4 linked regions of the Bradyrhizobium diazoefficiens genome follow. The protein of the gene in region 4 interacts with the protein of the main gene of each other region in a pairwise test. Links are inferred from orthologs where the notes say so. Each region holds a gene or a part of one and is shown on either strand. Other genes may lie near its edges.

Evidence for each region.
Region 1: the proteins of dnaE (region 4) and JJE66_RS13145 interact in binary tests that used the Escherichia coli proteins (3 or more experiments, as listed by UniProt). The link is inferred for Bradyrhizobium diazoefficiens from one-to-one orthologs.
Region 2: the proteins of dnaE (region 4) and dnaQ interact in binary tests that used the Escherichia coli proteins (3 or more experiments, as listed by UniProt). The link is inferred for Bradyrhizobium diazoefficiens from one-to-one orthologs.
Region 3: the proteins of dnaE (region 4) and JJE66_RS22790 interact in binary tests that used the Escherichia coli proteins (3 or more experiments, as listed by UniProt). The link is inferred for Bradyrhizobium diazoefficiens from one-to-one orthologs.

The regions. Positions count from the first base shown.
Region 1 is NZ_JAENXS010000001.1:2,793,723-2,797,436, reverse strand. Bases 313-3,192 are described here. They hold JJE66_RS13145 (DNA polymerase III subunit gamma/tau), read right to left. Parts: upstream 2,734-3,192; coding sequence 892-2,733; downstream 313-891. Other genes in these bases: JJE66_RS13135 (HIT domain-containing protein), read left to right, coding at 3,128-3,192; JJE66_RS13150 (YbaB/EbfC family nucleoid-associated protein), read right to left, coding at 545-865; recR (recombination mediator RecR), read right to left, coding at 313-543. Outside these bases: more of recR, read right to left, coding at 1-312; more of JJE66_RS13135, read left to right, coding at 3,193-3,547; nudC (NAD(+) diphosphatase), read left to right, coding at 3,559-3,714. UniProt on the Escherichia coli protein: Part of the beta sliding clamp loading complex, which hydrolyzes ATP to load the beta clamp onto primed DNA to form the DNA replication pre-initiation complex.
Region 2 is NZ_JAENXS010000001.1:2,227,451-2,231,229, forward strand. The notes cover bases 314-3,258. They hold dnaQ (DNA polymerase III subunit epsilon), read right to left. Parts: upstream 2,174-3,258; coding sequence 1,454-2,173; downstream 314-1,453. Other genes in these bases: JJE66_RS10475 (Tim44/TimA family putative adaptor protein), read right to left, coding at 314-537; secB (protein-export chaperone SecB), read left to right, coding at 959-1,444; coaE (dephospho-CoA kinase), read right to left, coding at 2,212-2,811; JJE66_RS10495 (Maf family nucleotide pyrophosphatase), read right to left, coding at 2,835-3,258. Also shown: more of JJE66_RS10475, read right to left, coding at 1-313; more of JJE66_RS10495, read right to left, coding at 3,259-3,443; JJE66_RS10500 (pyruvate, water dikinase regulatory protein), read right to left, coding at 3,475-3,779. UniProt on the Escherichia coli protein: DNA polymerase III is a complex, multichain enzyme responsible for most of the replicative synthesis in bacteria. The epsilon subunit contain the editing function and is a proofreading 3'-5' exonuclease.
Region 3 is NZ_JAENXS010000002.1:1,239,235-1,242,920, reverse strand. Bases 483-3,334 are described here. They hold JJE66_RS22790 (aminotransferase), read left to right. Parts: upstream 483-1,245; coding sequence 1,246-2,424; downstream 2,425-3,334. Other genes in these bases: JJE66_RS22785 (polyamine ABC transporter substrate-binding protein), read left to right, coding at 2,431-3,334; JJE66_RS22795 (rhodanese-like domain-containing protein), read left to right, coding at 912-1,238; JJE66_RS22800 (potassium transporter Kup), read left to right, coding at 483-742. Also shown: more of JJE66_RS22800, read left to right, coding at 1-482; more of JJE66_RS22785, read left to right, coding at 3,335-3,546. UniProt on the Escherichia coli protein: Shows aminotransferase activity with methionine and histidine as substrates, and to a lesser extent also with phenylalanine.
Region 4 is NZ_JAENXS010000002.1:266,908-271,826, reverse strand. Bases 587-4,671 are described here. They hold dnaE (DNA polymerase III subunit alpha), read right to left. Parts: upstream 4,285-4,671; coding sequence 787-4,284; downstream 587-786. Other genes in these bases: JJE66_RS17990 (carbonic anhydrase), read right to left, coding at 587-651. In the rest of the region: more of JJE66_RS17990, read right to left, coding at 1-586; JJE66_RS17980 (outer membrane protein), read right to left, coding at 4,751-4,919. UniProt on the Escherichia coli protein: DNA polymerase III is a complex, multichain enzyme responsible for most of the replicative synthesis in bacteria. This DNA polymerase also exhibits 3' to 5' exonuclease activity. The alpha chain is the DNA polymerase catalytic subunit.

The sequences.
Region 1 (3,714 bases), on a different replicon or contig from region 4:
CTCGCCACCGACCGGCACACCATGGGCGAGGCGCGTTACTTTTACGTTGGCGTCCTGAAGCAGGTCGGTGATGTAATGCGCCGTGGTCTGCCCATCGACCGTGGCATTCAGCGCCAGGATGATTTCATGCACCTCGGCAGCATGCGCACGCGCGACCAGGGCGTCGATGGTGAGGTCCTGCGGGCCGACACCGTCGAGCGGCGACAGGGTCGCGCCCAGCACGTGGTAGCGCCCTTGCGTCGCATTGGCCCGCTCCAGCGCCCAGAGATCGGCAACATCGGCAACGACGACGATGATGGCGCCATCGCGCTTCGGATCGATGCAGACCGTGCAGGGATTTTGGGTATCGATGTTGCCGCAGGTCTTGCAGACTTGCACCTTGTCGAGAGCGACCTGCAAGGCGGAGGACAGCGGCATCATCAGCGCTTCGCGCTTCTTGATCAGATGCAGCGCCGCACGCCGCGCGGAGCGCGGACCAAGGCCCGGCAGGCGCGCGAGAAGCTGGACCAGCCGCTCGATTTCGGGGCCTGCAACTGCGCCCATATTACTGGCCGAACAGCCCCGGCGGCAGGCCGAGCCCACCGGTGAGCGACTGCATCTTCTCCTGCATCGCCGTCTCCGCCTTGCGGCGGGCATCGCCGAGCGCAGTGACCAGCAAGTCTTCCAGCACCTCGCGCTCTTCGGCCTTCATCAGCGAGGGGTCGATCTTGACGCCCTTGACGTCCATCTTCGCGGTCATGCGCACGGCGACGAGACCACCGCCGGAGATGCCTTCGACCTCCACATTGGCGAGCTGGTCCTGCATCTCCTGCATCTTGGATTGCAGCTGCGCCGCCTGCTTCATCATGCCGAGAAAATCAGCCATGGGTGTTCGTCCTTGGAAAGGTTGGCTCAGAGATCGTCGTCGGCGTCGGAACCGTCGGGCGGATCGTCAGAGCCGTAGTCAGCGTTAATATTGGATTCCGGCGTCTCGGGGGCAAGCCTGCGGACCTCGACGACCTTCGCGCCGGGGAAGCGCGAGAGCACCTCCTGCACCCGCGGATCGGCCTCGGCGGACCGTGCGTGTTCCTGCTTGGCGGCCTGGTTCACCGAGCGCAGCGTCGCCTGGCCCTGCTCGTTGGAAACAACGATGGTCCAGCGGCGGCCGGTCCACAGCTCGAACTTGCGCGCCAGCTCGGAGATCATGGACTTGGACGCGTTGGGCTCGAGCGCAACTTCCAGCCGGCCCTCCTCGAAACGGACAAGCCGCATGTCGCCTTCGAGCGCGCCCTTGGTCATGAGGTCGCGCTTCTGGCCGGCAAGCGCGACGAGCTGGGTGAAGCTCGTGATGCGCAGCTGGGGTGCGACCGCTTGCGGATCCGGCGCGGGCGCGGCCATCTGCGGCCGGGCACCGCCGCCGAACGCGGTCGGCGACGATGTCGGCATGCGAACAGGCTGAGCTGAAGCAACTGGCGATGCAGAGGCCATCGGCGCGGCCGGCGCGCTGCTGCGCGCAGCACTGCCGCCACTCACGACCGGCGAACCGCCGCCGTTCTGCTCCAGCATCTTGATCGCTTCGTCCGGCGTCGGCAGGTCGGCGACATAGGCGATGCGCACCAGCACCATCTCGGCGGCCGCAGCGGGCCGCGTCGCGGCCTGCACCTCGGTGATGCCCTTGAGCAGCATCTGCCACATCCGCGACAGCACGCGCATCGAGATCTTCGAGGCGAAATCCCGCGCCCGCACCCGCTCGGTCTCGCCATAGGCGACATTGTCGGCGGTCGCCGGCACGATCTTCACGCGGGTGACGAAGTTGACGAATTCAGCGAGGTCCGAGAGCACGACGATGGGATCGGCGCCGACATCGTACTGGTCGCGGAATTCCTTGAAGGCGCTCGCGATGTCGCCGCGCGCCAGCGAATCGAAGAGGTCGATGACGCGAGTCCGGTCGGCGAGCCCCAGCATCTGCCTGACCGCGTCGGCCTTCACGGCGCCGGCCGCATGGGCGATCGCCTGGTCGAGCAGCGACAGCGAATCACGCACCGAGCCTTCCGCCGCGCGCGCGATGATGCCGAGCGCCTCGGGCTCGATCTCGACATTCTCCTTCGCCGCGATATTGGCGAGGTGCTTCATCAGCACGTCGGCCTCGACGCGGCGGAGATCAAACCGCTGGCAGCGCGACAACACCGTGACTGGAACCTTACGAATCTCCGTCGTGGCGAACACGAATTTGGCGTGCTCCGGCGGCTCCTCCAGCGTCTTCAGGAAGGCATTAAACGCCGCCGTCGACAGCATATGGACTTCGTCGATGATGTAGACCTTGTAGCGGGCACTCGCCGGCGCATAGCGCACGCTGTCATTGATCTGGCGGACATCGTCGACGCCGGTGTGGGACGCGGCGTCCATCTCCAGCACGTCCATGTGCCGGCTTTCCATGATCGCCTGGCAATGCACGCCCAGTGTCGGCATGTGGATGGTCGGCCCCTTCACCGAACCATCCGGCATCTCGTAGTTGAGCGCACGGGCGAGGATACGCGCGGTGGTGGTCTTGCCGACACCGCGGACGCCGGTGAGGATCCAGGCCTGCGGAATCCGCCCGGTCTCGAACGCATTGGAGACGGTGCGGACCACGGCCTCCTGGCCGATCAGATCGTCGAAGCTGGAGGGGCGGTATTTGCGCGCCAGAACCCGGTAAGGCGTGTTGGCGGCCCGGCCGGCGCTGTCGTGATTGGGAGGGGCGCCAGCGTCGGTCATCGGTCGATCCGCAATGAAATCTCTCTCGGCCGGCGGTTTGCGGAAAGGAGCACGCTGGCGGGAAGCCCGCCGGCGCAATTCGCTCGGAAAAACAAGTAGGAGACTGACGAGCGACCCGATCCGGACCTCGTTAGGGCTGCTTCCTTCCGGACCTGACCCGGTTGGCGAGTGGCTCGTCCACCGCCAATCTCCCGGTCCCTATTTGGGGCCAAAAGGGCGGGAAAGCAAGCGGGTAGACTATTTGCCGTGCCAGCCTGCGGATGGCAGCCATACTTGCCGTTACCCGGGCTTGTTCCGGCGATCGGCGCCCTTAATGTGGAGACAAAGAGGGGGTGTGGATGGCCGATCGAGCCCTGCCATGACGAAGCCCTCAAGTCTCAATCCGGAACCGCATATGTCCGATCCCGCCTGGTCGCTGCACTCCCGCCTGAAAGAGGACACCATCGACATCGGCGATTTGCCGCTGTCGAAGGTGCTGGTCATCAAAGACGCCCATTATCCCTGGCTGCTGCTGGTGCCGCGGCGTTCCGATGCGGTCGAGATCATCGATCTCGACGAGGTCGAGCAGGCGCAGTTGATGACCGAGATCTCCCGCGTCTCGCGCGCGCTGAAAGAGATCACCAAATGCGACAAGCTCAATGTCGCAGCGCTGGGCAACCTCGTGCCGCAGCTTCATGTCCACATCATCGCACGCCGCACCAGCGACGCCGCCTGGCCGCGGCCGGTGTGGGGCGTGATGAAGCCCTTGGCGCATGATGCCACGGAGGTTCAGAATTTCATCAGCGCACTTCGCCGAAAAATCTGGTTGGGTTGAAAGAACAAGAAATGTCAGCATTCGACTCGTTTCCGCTGGGGCAGCCGGCCTTCGTCACCAATGTCCTCGATCGCGCCGCGCATCTGCGCCGCGACGACGAAAAACTGTTTGCAATGGAACAGAAATCATCGTCGCGTGCCTATGTCATCTACCGCGACTCGCTCTTG
Region 2 (3,779 bases), on a different replicon or contig from region 4:
AGTGAGCTGAGCGGTGCGATCGCGCAGCTCGGCGCCGACGAGCTCGGCCTTGTCGATCGATACGAAACGCGTCTCGGTCTTCTGCTCGTTCTTCTCGCGATCCCTGATGACGCCATCGAAGCTTTCATAGACCTCCGACGACAACAGGTCGCGCAGCGCGCGGCGGTCGCCATTGGCAAAGGCCAGCACGATCATCTCGTAGGCGCCACGGGCGCCGGACAGGAAATGGCGGGGATCGAAGGTGGAATCCTTGTCGACGATGGCGTCGAGACCCTGGGCGAGCACGGTGCCGGGCTCAGTCAATCCCTTCCAGCGGTCGGAGGGCGGGGTCGGCTCTGCCGCCGGCGCTAAGGGCGCCTGGTCGATCACCTTACCCGGCATGGTCACGACGTTCTTGTCCGGGGCCCCCCCGAGCGCATTGCGAGCCGTGCGGTCGAACGGCGGCCGTTCATTGCCGGTCCGCTGCCCCAGCACGCTGCGCAGCCGCAGGAAAATAAAGACCGCCAGCGCAAGGAAGATGATGGTGTAGATGTCCACGTCGTATCGCTTTCTGGTCTTTACTGAGGTCTTCTTTGGGGTCGCTGCCGGGAAAATCAATCCGGCCAGTAGACCGTTCCGTACCGGAACGGCAAGACTACATCACCATTTTAGGACCGGTTTCAGGCCCGCGCGTCACCTCTGCCGGATGTAGGCACGAAATCATGCCCGGCCAATGGCGCCTTTTGGCACAGCGCCAAGTGTAGCGCGTTTTATGCTTAAGGGGAAACCCGATCCTGGCCGGAAATCGCGCATCTTCAAGCGTTTAACGTGCCATTTCGTGTCCGTGGCGGGTGAAATGTCACAGTTGTGGGCGCGGCCCGGATCCACCATCCGGAGCCGTTCGTCCTTGTGGAATGAGGCGGCCCTATGTTAGCCAACCGCCGCGAAATTCAGCCCAATCGGGTAAGGAGACACTCTGATGACCAACGGTAACGGCACCCCTCCCGAGGCGGCCCTGGCTCCCCAGCTCAACGTGCTGGCGCAATATACCAAGGATCTCTCGTTCGAAAACCCGAATGCGCCGAGCTCTCTCCAGCAGCAGAGCCAGCCGCCGCAGATCAACATCCAGATCAACGTCAGCGCCAACAACCTCAGCGAAACCGAGTTCGAGGTGACGTTGTCGGTCGAGGGCAAGGCCGAGAACGCAGGCAAGGTGATGTTCTCGTTCGAGCTCGCCTATGCCGGCGTGTTCCGTATCGCCAACGTGCCGAAGGAGAATCTGCACCCGCTGGTCATGATCGAGTGCCCGCGGCTGCTGTTCCCGTTTGCCCGCGAGATCATTGCGACCGCCGTGCGCGACGGCGGGTTCCCGCCGCTGATGCTCGACCCAGTCGATTTCGTCGGTCTCTATCGCCAGAACATGGAGCGGCAAATGGCCGCCGGTGGTCAGGTGGGCCAGGCTTAACCAGCAGGCTTAACCAGCTGGATTGACGGCAGCTGGAGCGGGCAAAAACTCGTTCCAGATCGCCTTATCGCCGAGCGTTGCGATGAAGGCCCGGTGGGCCTCGCGCTCGGCGTCTGAAACCCGCGGCGCGAGCGGTGTCGACCGTTGCCGCCGCGGCGCATCGCCGGCCGCATTGACTCTGATATCTCCGGCTTCCGAAGCCAGCAGCAGCTGCGACTGCCGCGCCCCCACCAGATCGACATAGACTTCCGCGAGCAGTTCGGAATCGAGCAGCGCGCCATGCTTGGTGCGGCGTGAATTGTCGATCGCATAGCGCGAGCAGAGATCGTCGAGTCGGTTCGACACGCCAGGATGCTTGCGCCGCGCCAGCAGCAGCGTATCGACCAGCCGCTCGCGCGGGATCGCGGCACGCTTGATCCGGTCGAGCTCGGCATTGATGAAGCTGATGTCGAACGAGGCGTTGTGGATCACCAGCGGCGCATCGCCGATGAACGCCAGAAATTCGTCGACGACTTCATGGAACAACGGTTTGGTCGAGAGAAACTCGGCCGACAGTCCATGCACCGCGAATGCTTCCGCCGGCATGTCCCTTTCGGGATTGATATAGACGTGGAACGTCTGCCCCGTCGGCATGCGATTGAGAATCTCGACGCAGCCGATTTCGACCAGGCGATCGCCGCGCAGGGGATCAAGGCCGGTGGTTTCGGTGTCGAGGACGATTTCGCGCATGATTTAAGGGACTTCAAGACGCCGTGTGAGCCGGCGAATCAGGCTCGCCGCTGCGGCATCTTAGCGACCTCGGCCAGGATATGCGTGATTTGCGCGCGCACCGGCTCAACTCCGTGTGACGTATCCACCACGAAATCGGCCCGCTTGCGCTTTTCGGCGTCGGGCGTCTGCTTGGCAATGATGGCGTCGAGTTTGGCCTCATCCATGGTTCCCCGCGCCAGCACGCGCTCGCGCTGAAGTTTTGGCGAGGTCGAGACCACGACGACGGCGTCGACCCGCTTCTCCCCGCCGGTTTCGAACAGCAAGGGAATATCGAGAACCACGACCGGCGCGTTGGCAGCTTCCGCATCGGCAAAGAATTTTTGCCGGGAAGCACCGAGCATCGGATGGACGATCTGCTCGAGCTGCTTGATGGCGGCGGGATCGTGCACAACGCGCGCCGACAATTTGGGACGATCGACCTTGCCGTTAACAGTGGTGCCGGGGAAGGCGGCTTCGATGGCTGGTGCTGCTTCGCCCTCGTAGAGCTGATGGACGGCGGCATCGGCGTCGTAGACGGGCACGCCGGCCTCCGCGAACAATTTTGCGGTGGTCGATTTGCCCATCCCGATCGAGCCGGTCAGTCCGAGAATCCGCATCAGCGCAGAACCATATCTGTCAGTCACACCGCAATTAGCTGTTCGCTCCGCAGAAAGGCAAGCAGCGGCAGCAGCGGCAGGCCGAGAATGGTGAAATGGTCGCCTTCGATGCGCTCGAACAGATGGATGCCGAGTCCTTCGAGCTGATAGGCGCCGACACTCGTGGTGACGGCGTCGCCGGCGGCGTCGAGATAGGCTGAAAGCTCGGCCTCGCTCATTTGCCGCATGGTCATGCGGGCGACCGACACATCCTCGAAAATAATCTTGCCGTCATGGGCCACCGCGACGGCCGAGTTCAGCTCATGGCTTTGGCCGGCGAGATCGCGCAGCTGCGCCAACGCCTGGACGCGGCCGGCGGGCTTGTTGAAGAGCCTATCGCCGAGCGCCAGCGTCTGGTCGGCGCCGATCACATAGCTTCCGGGACGATGAGCCGAGACCGCCTTGGCCTTCTCCCGCGCCAGCAGCAAGCCGATCTCGCGCGGATTTGAAAGTTTTGAAGCGGCCTGAATGCCGCGCTCATCAATGTCGGCTGTGACAGCGTCGAATTCGAGCCCGGCATTCGCCAGCAGCATTTTTCGTGCGCCGCTTTGCGAGGCCAGGACCAACGGAGATTTGCCGCGCCACAGACCCATCGCGAAACTATTCCCAAGATTATTCCAAAGACTATTCAGAAGGCCGGTGGCGCTGGCGATCGCTGTAAAGTTTCATGATCGCCGCCGCGGTTTCCTCGATCGAGCGCCGCGTGACGTCCAATAGCGGCCAATCGTGCTTGGCGCTCAGCTTACGCGCGAACGCGACCTCCTCGGTCACCGACTGTCTGTCGGTATAGGTGTCGCTGCCAGACTCGGCTCCCATGGAGAGCAACCGGTTCTGGCGGATCTGGATCAGGCGCTCCGGCGTCGCGTGCAGGCTCACGACCAGCGGACGGGTCAGCGTTTCCAATTGCGCCGGGACCGGAATGCCCGGCA
Region 3 (3,686 bases), 970 kb from region 4 along the record:
GGTCACGGCGATGATGGGCTTTGTGGTGATCTGGAAGGTCTGGAAGTGGTCGCCGTTTACTGCGGCCGCCCTGATCCTGCCGTTCCTGTTCCTCGACCTGACCTTCCTCGCAGCCAACCTGCTCAAGGTGTTCGAGGGCGGCTGGGTGCCGCTCGCGCTCGGTTCGCTCATGATCCTCATGATGTACACGTGGCGGCGCGGCAGCCGGCTCTTGTTCGAGAAGTCGCGCAAGCTCGAATTCCCGCTCGCCGACCTCGTGGCGATGCTCGAGAAGCGGCCGCCGCAACGGGTGCCTGGCACCGCGGTATTCCTGACCAGCGATCCCCTGAGCGCGCCGACCGCGCTGATGCATAGTCTGAAACACTACAAAGTGCTGCACGAGAAGAACGTCATTCTCACCATCGAGACGGCGCAGACCCCGCGGATCGATCCGGCTGAGCGCGTCAAGCTGGAGCAGATCAGCCCGACCTTCTCCAAGGTGACGCTGAAGTTCGGCTTCATGGAATCGCCCAACGTGCCGAAGGCACTGGCGATCGCCCGCAAGCTCGGCTGGCAATTCGACATCATGTCGACCTCGTTCTTCCTGTCGCGCAGGGCGCTGAAGCCCGCCGCCCATTCCGGCATGCCGCGCTGGCAGGACCGCCTGTTCATCTCGCTCAGCCGCTCCGCCAACGACGCCACCGACTATTTCCAGATCCCGAGCGGCCGCGTGGTCGAGGTCGGCACGCAAGTGACGATCTAAGTCACGATTTAGGCTGCTCCCAAAGCTGTACTTCAAGTCGCTGCGATTTAGCTTTAACTTGCGGCACGCAGCTCAAGCCTTTGTAGCGCTTGATTTTCGTGAGCCGAGAGGCGAGGTTGCCGCCCGCCGGGATCGCCCCGGCAAGCGGGTCGCGACGTTGGAGGATGATGTGGCAAATCAAGTACAGGATCTGACCCCGGACGAGGTCTCCAAGGGTGTTGCGGAAGGACGCTATCTGCTGGTCGATGTCCGCGAGCCGAACGAGGTCGAGGCCGAGGCCTATCCTTACGGCATCGTCGTGCCGCTCTCGACCTTCGATCCCAAGGCGATCCCGGATCCGCAAGGCAAGGAGGTCGTGTTCGCCTGCCGCTCGGGCAAGCGCTCGGTGACCGCCTCGCTCGCAGCCCAGGCGGCAGGCTTGCCTTACGACAAGCATCTGGCCGGCGGCATGCTCGGCTGGAAGGCGGCGGGACTTCCCAGCAAGGTTGGTGGCTAACGTCGCGATGACCAAGAGCTCTTCGCTGAACAAGGTCTTCGCCGACCTTCCCGTCACCATCTTCGAAGCGATGTCGCAGGCCGCGCGCGACAACAACGCCATCAATCTCGGCCAGGGCTTTCCCGACGATCCCGGTCCGGAGGACATCCGCCGCGCGGCGGCCGACGCCTCCCTGAACGGCTACAACCAGTACCCGTCGATGATGGGCATCCCGGAACTGCGCCAGGCGATCGCGACCCATTACGGCCACTGGCACGGCCTCAAGCTCGATCCGATGAGCGAGGTGATGGTGACCTCCGGCGGCACCGAGGCGCTGACTTCGGCGATTCTCGCGGTGGTGCAGCCCGGCGACGAGGTCGTCTGCTTCCAGCCGGTCTATGATTCCTATCTGCCGATCATCCGCCAGGCCGGCGGCATTCCGCGCCTGGTGCGGCTCGAACCGCCGCACTGGCGGCTGAACGAGGACATGCTGAAAAGCGTCTTCAATTCAAAGACCAAGGCGGTGCTCTTCAACAATCCCCTGAATCCCTCCGCGGTGGTCTATCCGCGCGAGGACCTCGAACTTTTGGCGCGCTACTGCCAGGAGTTCGACGTCATCGCGATCACCGACGAGGTCTGGGAGCACGTCACCTTCGACGCGCACAAGCACATCCCGCTGATCACGATCCCCGGCATGCGCGAGCGCACCATCAAGGCCGGCTCGGCCGGCAAGATCTTCTCGCTCACGGGCTGGAAGATCGGCTTCGTCTGCGCCGCGCCGCCGCTGCTGCGCGTGGCCGCCAAGGTGCACCAGTTCCTGACCTTCACCACGGCGCCCAACCTGCAGGCCGCCGTCGCCTACGGCCTCGGCAAGCCCGACGAGTACTTTCTGTCAATGCGCAAGGATCTGACGCGGAGCAGGGACCGCCTCACCAAGGGGCTGGAGAGCCTCGGCTTCCCCGTGCTGAAGTCGCAGGGCACCTACTTCCTCACGGTGGACCTGTCGCCGCTCGGGCTGAACGAGAGCGATGCCGAGTTCTGCTGGCGGATCGTCAGGGATTACAAGGTCGCGGCGATCCCGGTCTCGGCCTTCTACGAGCAGGACCCCGTGACCTCGGTGGTCCGCTTCTGCTTTGCCAAGAAAGACCAGACACTGGACATCGCACTGGAGCGGCTGTCGGACGCCATACGCGGACGCAAGAGGTAGACAGAGATGACGAAGAACGTCAGCCGCTCTCGCTTTGGCCTTGGTCTTGCGATCGCCGCGGCGCTGACGTGCCTCTCGCAAGGGGCGGGCGCCGGGGAGCGCGTCGTCAACTTCTACAACTGGTCGAACTACATGGCGCCTGATGTCCTTGAGGCCTTCACCAAGGAGACCGGCATCAAGGTGGTCTACGATACCTTCGACGCCAACGAGACGCTGGAGACGCGGCTGATGGCCGGCAAGTCCGGCTACGACGTCGTGGTGCCCACGGCCTATTTCCTCCAGCGCCAGATCAAGGCGAACATCTTCCAGAAACTCGACAAGTCGAAACTGCCGAATTTGGCCAACGCGTGGCCGATGGTGACCAAGAATCTCGCGACTTACGATCCCGGCAACGATTTTGCCGTGAACTACATGTGGGGCACGACGGGCATCGGCTACAACGTCGCCAAGGTGAAGCAGATTTTGGGCGCGGACGCCAAGATCGACAGCTGGGACATCGTCTTCAAGCCCGAGAACCTCGCCAAGTTCAAAGACTGTGGCGTCCACATGCTCGACTCCGCCGACGACATTTTTCCGGCGGCGCTGAGCTATCTCGGGCTCGATCCGAACTCGACCAAGCAGGCCGATCTGGAAAAGGCCGCCGATGTCGTCGCCAAGGTCCGCCCCTCCGTGCGAAAATTTCACTCGTCCGAATATCTGAGCGCGCTTGCCACCGGCGAGATCTGCTTCGTGGTCGGCTGGTCCGGCGATATCATGCAGGCCCGCGCCCGCGCGGCTGAAGCCAAGAGTGGCATCGAGATCGGTTACACGATCCCGAAGGAGGGCGCGCAGATGTTCTTCGACAATCTCGCGATCCCTGCGGATGCCAAGAACGTCAGGGAAGCCTACGAGCTGATCAACTATCTCTACCGTCCCGACGTCGCCGCCAAGAACTCGGATTATTTGTCCTATGCCAACGGCAACCTCGCCAGCCAGAAGCTGGTCGATCCAAAGATTCTGAACGACAAGAACATCTATCCGGACGAGGCGACGCTCTCGAAATTGTTCGTCATCACCGCCCGCGACCCGGCGACGCAGCGGATCATCAACCGGCTGTGGACCAAGGTGAAGACGGGGCGGTAAAGGGGCTGCGGGCACAGTCCGCATCAGTCCCAAAACTCAGTTTCTGAAGAACAACCTCATGCACAGTAGAACAACTACCGGCGCGTTGCCGGCGGTGGCGGTGCTTAAGTCGCGATGCGATCTGGTTGAATCGATCCGCA
Region 4 (4,919 bases):
AAGGATCGGCGCGGCGGATTTCAGCTTCGCGACATTGTCGATCACGTTCTGCCGGATCGCCTTGTCGAGGAGGTCCCCGCCCTGCTGCATCGCAGCTTTTGCGGCGGGCGCAATCGCATCGACTAGCGAGGGAATGTGGCCCGGCGGCGGCTTGCCGTCCTTGATCGCCTTCAGCGTCGCATCGACCGCGCCGCAAGCATCGTGACCGAGCACCAGGATCATCGGCGTGTTGAGCACGGCGACCGCATATTCCATGCTGGCGATGGTCTCAGTGCCGGCAAAATTGCCGGCAACGCGGCAGACGAAGAGATCGCCGCGGCCGGTGTCGAAAGCATATTCCGGCGCGATGCGTGAATCGGCGCAGCTCAGGACGGCCGCGAATGGATTTTGGCCGCCGGCCAGCGCCTCGCGCTCGTGCTTGAAATCGTGGCGCCGCGACACGCCGTCGGCGTAGCGGGCATTGCCTTCCATCAACCGCTTCAGCGCTGCGTCGGGCGACAGCACATTCTGGGGTTTAGGTGGCGCCTTGGTTTCCTTGGCGAAGGCTCTACCGGTGAAGGCAACGCCCAGCGCCGACGCAGCGAGCAGCATCGCAGACCGCCGCGACGGGGCGATCAGATCGGACGCGCCTTCAGAACATCGCTCGCACATGATTCTCTCCCTGCATTCTCTGCCGACCCCTTGCCTCCCGCAAGGTGCGCGCAAGCAGCGCAAGGCGCAACCATGAATAGTGTCCGCTTGCGAAGATCACGCACCAACGCGGGGTTCAGCTGGCAGGCGCGAATTCTACAATTGCTGCACGTCCACCACACCCGCGACGGCCTTGATGGCGCCTGCGATCTGCGGCGAGACCTTGAAACGGCCGGGCAGCTTCATCTCGACCTCGGTCTCGAGGTCGAGCATCATCACCAGCGAGACCTCGCCGTCGCCGTTGGAGCGCGGCGCGATGCCGGGACTGCCGAGCTTTGATGTAGCGCCGTTCGCGCCTTCAGGTCCGGCCAGACGCTTGGCGATCGAGTCCAGCGGCTTGGTGTCGCGCACGAAGATGCGCAGGCCCTTCTGCGTCTTGGCGGCGGCGTCATCCAGCGGCTCGGCATGCAGCACGCGAGCGCGGACGTCCTCGCCCTGGAGCTCGGCACCGAGCTGGAGCAGCACCGCGGCGCCCGGCTCCAGCACGTCGCGATATTGCGCGAGGCCCTCGGAAAACAGCACCGCCTCGAAATGACCCGTGGGATCGGAGAGCCCCATGATGCCCATCTTGTTGCCGGTCTTGGTGCGCCGCTCCATCCGCGACACCACGGTGGCCGCGACCTTGCCGGCGGTGGCGCCGGTCTTCACCGCACGCGAGAACTCCGCCCAGCTCTGCACCCGCAGCCGCTTCAGCACCGTGGCATAATCATCGAGCGGATGCCCCGACAGGAAGAAGCCGATCGCGTCGTATTCGCGGCGCAGCCGCTCGGCCGGCAGCCACGGCTCGATCTGCGGCAGCATGATGCTCGGTGCGTCGGCCGACATGCCGAACATGTCGTTCTGGCCGATGGACTCGGCCTGATGCGCACGCTGGCAGGCGGCGAGGATCGAATCCGCACCGGCGAAGACGCGGGCGCGGTTCGGCTCCAGCGTGTCGAAGGCGCCGGCGGCGGCGAGACTTTCAATGATGCGCTTGTTGATCGCGCGCGGATTGACGCGCGCGGCGAAGTCGGCGAGCGAGGTGAACAATCCCCGCTTGGTCCGCTCCTCGATGATCTGGTCGATGGCCTGGATGCCGACGCCCTTCAGCGCGGCGAGCGCGTAGTAGATCGTCTTGTCGCCGACCTCGAAGGTGGCGCCGGACCGGTTGATGTTCGGCGGCTCGACCTTGATGCCGAGCCGCTGCGCCTCGGAGCGGAATTCGGAGAGCTTGTCGGTATTGTTGAGATCGAGCGTCATCGACGCCGCGATGAACTCCACCGGATAATGCGCCTTCATATAGGCGGTGTGATAGGACACCAGCGCATAGGCTGCTGCGTGGCTCTTGTTGAAGCCGTAATCGGCGAATTTCGCCAGCAGCTCGAAGATGGTCTCGGCCTGGGCCTTCGGCACGTTATTCTTGACCGCGCCCGCGACGAAGATGTCGCGCTGCTTGTCCATCTCGGCCCGGATCTTCTTGCCCATGGCGCGGCGCAACAGGTCGGCGTCGCCGAGCGAATAGCCCGACATTACCTGCGCGATCTGCATCACCTGTTCCTGGTAGATGATGACGCCGAAGGTCTCCTTCAGGATCGGCTCGAGCACGGGATGGAGATATTCCGGCTCCTCGTCGCCGTGCTTGCGCGCGCAATAGGTCGGGATGTTCGCCATCGGGCCGGGGCGATACAGTGCGACCAGCGCGATGATGTCCTCGAAACGGTCGGGGCGCATGTCGACCAGCGCGCGTCGCATCCCCTGGCTTTCAACCTGGAACACGCCGACCACTTCGCCGCGCGCCAGCATCTGGTAGCTCTCGGCATCGTCGATCGGCAGTGTCGCGAGATCGACATGGATGTCGCGCGGCTTGAGCAATTTGCACGCGACGTCGAGCACGGTCAGCGTCTTCAGGCCGAGGAAGTCGAACTTGACGAGGCCGGCCGGCTCGACCCATTTCATGTTGAACTGGGTCACCGGCATGTCCGACTTGGGATCGCGGTACATCGGCACGAGTTCGCTCAAGGGGCGATCGCCGATCACGATGCCGGCCGCGTGCGTCGAGGCGTGGCGGGTCAGGCCCTCGAGGCGCTGCGCGATGTCGAAGGCGCGCGCCACCACGGGATCCTCGTCGCGGAACGCCTGAAGTTTCGGCTCGCTCTCGATCGCAGCCGCGAGCGTCACCGGCGCGGCCGGATTCTGCGGCACGAGTTTCGTCAGCTTGTCGACCTGGCCATAGGGCATTTGCAGCACGCGGCCGACGTCGCGCAGCACGCCGCGCGCCTGCAGCGTACCGAAGGTGATGATCTGCGCGACCTGGTCACGGCCGTAGCGCTGCTGGACGTATTGGATCACCTCGCCGCGGCGGTCCTGGCAGAAGTCGATGTCGAAGTCCGGCATCGAGACACGCTCGGGATTGAGGAAGCGCTCGAACAGCAGGCCGAACTTGATCGGGTCGAGGTCGGTGATGGTCAGCGCCCAGGCGACCAGCGAGCCTGCGCCGGAGCCGCGGCCCGGCCCGACAGGAATGCCCTGGCCCTTCGCCCATTTGATGAAGTCGGACACGATCAGGAAGTAGCCCGCGTACTTCATGCGCATGATGACGTCGAGCTCGAACGCCAGGCGGCTGCTGTAGTCCTCGTCCGTCGTGCCCTGCGACAGGCCGTGGACGCTAAGGCGATTGGCGAGCCCCTCCTCGGCCTGCCGCTTCAGCTCGGCCGCCTCGACCGCGGCGGCGTCGGAGCTTGCCGCGGCGCCGACGGTGAAGAACGGTAGGATCGGCTTGCGCGTCATCGGGCGGAACGAGCAGCGCTCGGCGATCTCGACCGTCGAGGCGAGCGCCTCGGGAATGTCGGCGAACAGCACCGCCATCTCGGCGCGGGTCTTGAAGCGGTGATCCGGCGTCAGCTGCTCGCGCTCGGTTTCGGCGATCAGCCGGCCGCCGGCGATGCAGAGCAGTGCGTCATGTGCCTCGTAATCGTCGGTCGACGCGAAATACGGCTCGTTGGTCGCAACCAGCGGCAGGCCTTTGGAATAGGCGATGTCGACCAGGGCGCTCTCGACGCGCCGTTCCTTGTCGAGGTTGTGGCGCTGCAATTCGATGTAGAAGCGATCGCCGAACAGGCCGGCGAGACGTTCGCAGCGCGCCGCCGCTATTTCAGCCTGACCCGAGGCAAGCGCGAGCGAGATCGGCCCATCGGGCCCACCCGTCAGCGCGATCAGGCCTTCGGTCTCGCCGTCGAACCAATCGAACCTGATGAACGGCGCGTGGCTGTCCGGCGATTCGAGGAACGCGCGCGAATTCAACCGCATCAGGCTGCGATAGCCGCGCTCTTGCGCGGCCAGCAGCACCACGCGCGCAGGCGGAAGCGCGTTGCGCGCATTGGGATCCTGGTCGCCGAAATCGATTGCGAGCTCGCAGCCGACGATAGGCTGGATGCCGGAGCCCGCCATCTTGTCGGAGAACTCCAGCGCACCGAACAGATTGTCGGTGTCGGTCAGCGCCAGAGCCGGCTGGTGATCCTTCTTCGCAAGCTCGGCGAGCTTGGCGATCTTGATCGAGCCCTTGAGCAAGGAATAGGCCGAGTGAACGTGAAGGTGGACAAATCCGGCGCTCGGCATGGTCGCGTGACGGCCTCTTGCGATGGGTGGAGCGGTCGCCGGCCCCTCGAGGCATCATGCACGGGCCCGGCCGACTCGCCTCACAATGGTGCGGGCTCGCCGCGCCAGAGTCCACGCCGCAGCCGCCGACCGGCCGCCTCATCCCGGTTTTCCCCAAGGGCCAATAAGGGGCCCGGGTGGCAAAAGCGGCGGGATCAGAGCTGCGGGATGACTTGGGCCCAGATCGCGATCATCCCGACGAACAGCGTGATCGACGTCAGTGCAGCGGCTTCTTCCACGAAAATCCTGAACATGGCTTGCTCCATCACTAGAACGTATGAAGAACATTGTTCTCATTTCGTTCTCAGGAGTCAAGCTATATGGAGTAACTCAAAACAGAATGGTTAACTCGCTGAATGAGCACAACAAAAAGCCCCGGCGCAAGGCCGGGGCTTTCCACGATCGCTTCCTGCGAAGCGACTGTCTCTTAGTACCTGCCGATCATCGGGCCGCCGAACTTGTAGTTCAGGCGGACGAGACCCATGTCGACGTCCTGCTTGGTGTTGACGGCGAAAACACCGAGGCCGCCGGTCAGGGTCTGATCCTTGCCACCCAGGAAGATGTGGTTGTACTCGGCGCCGACCGACCAGTTCGGA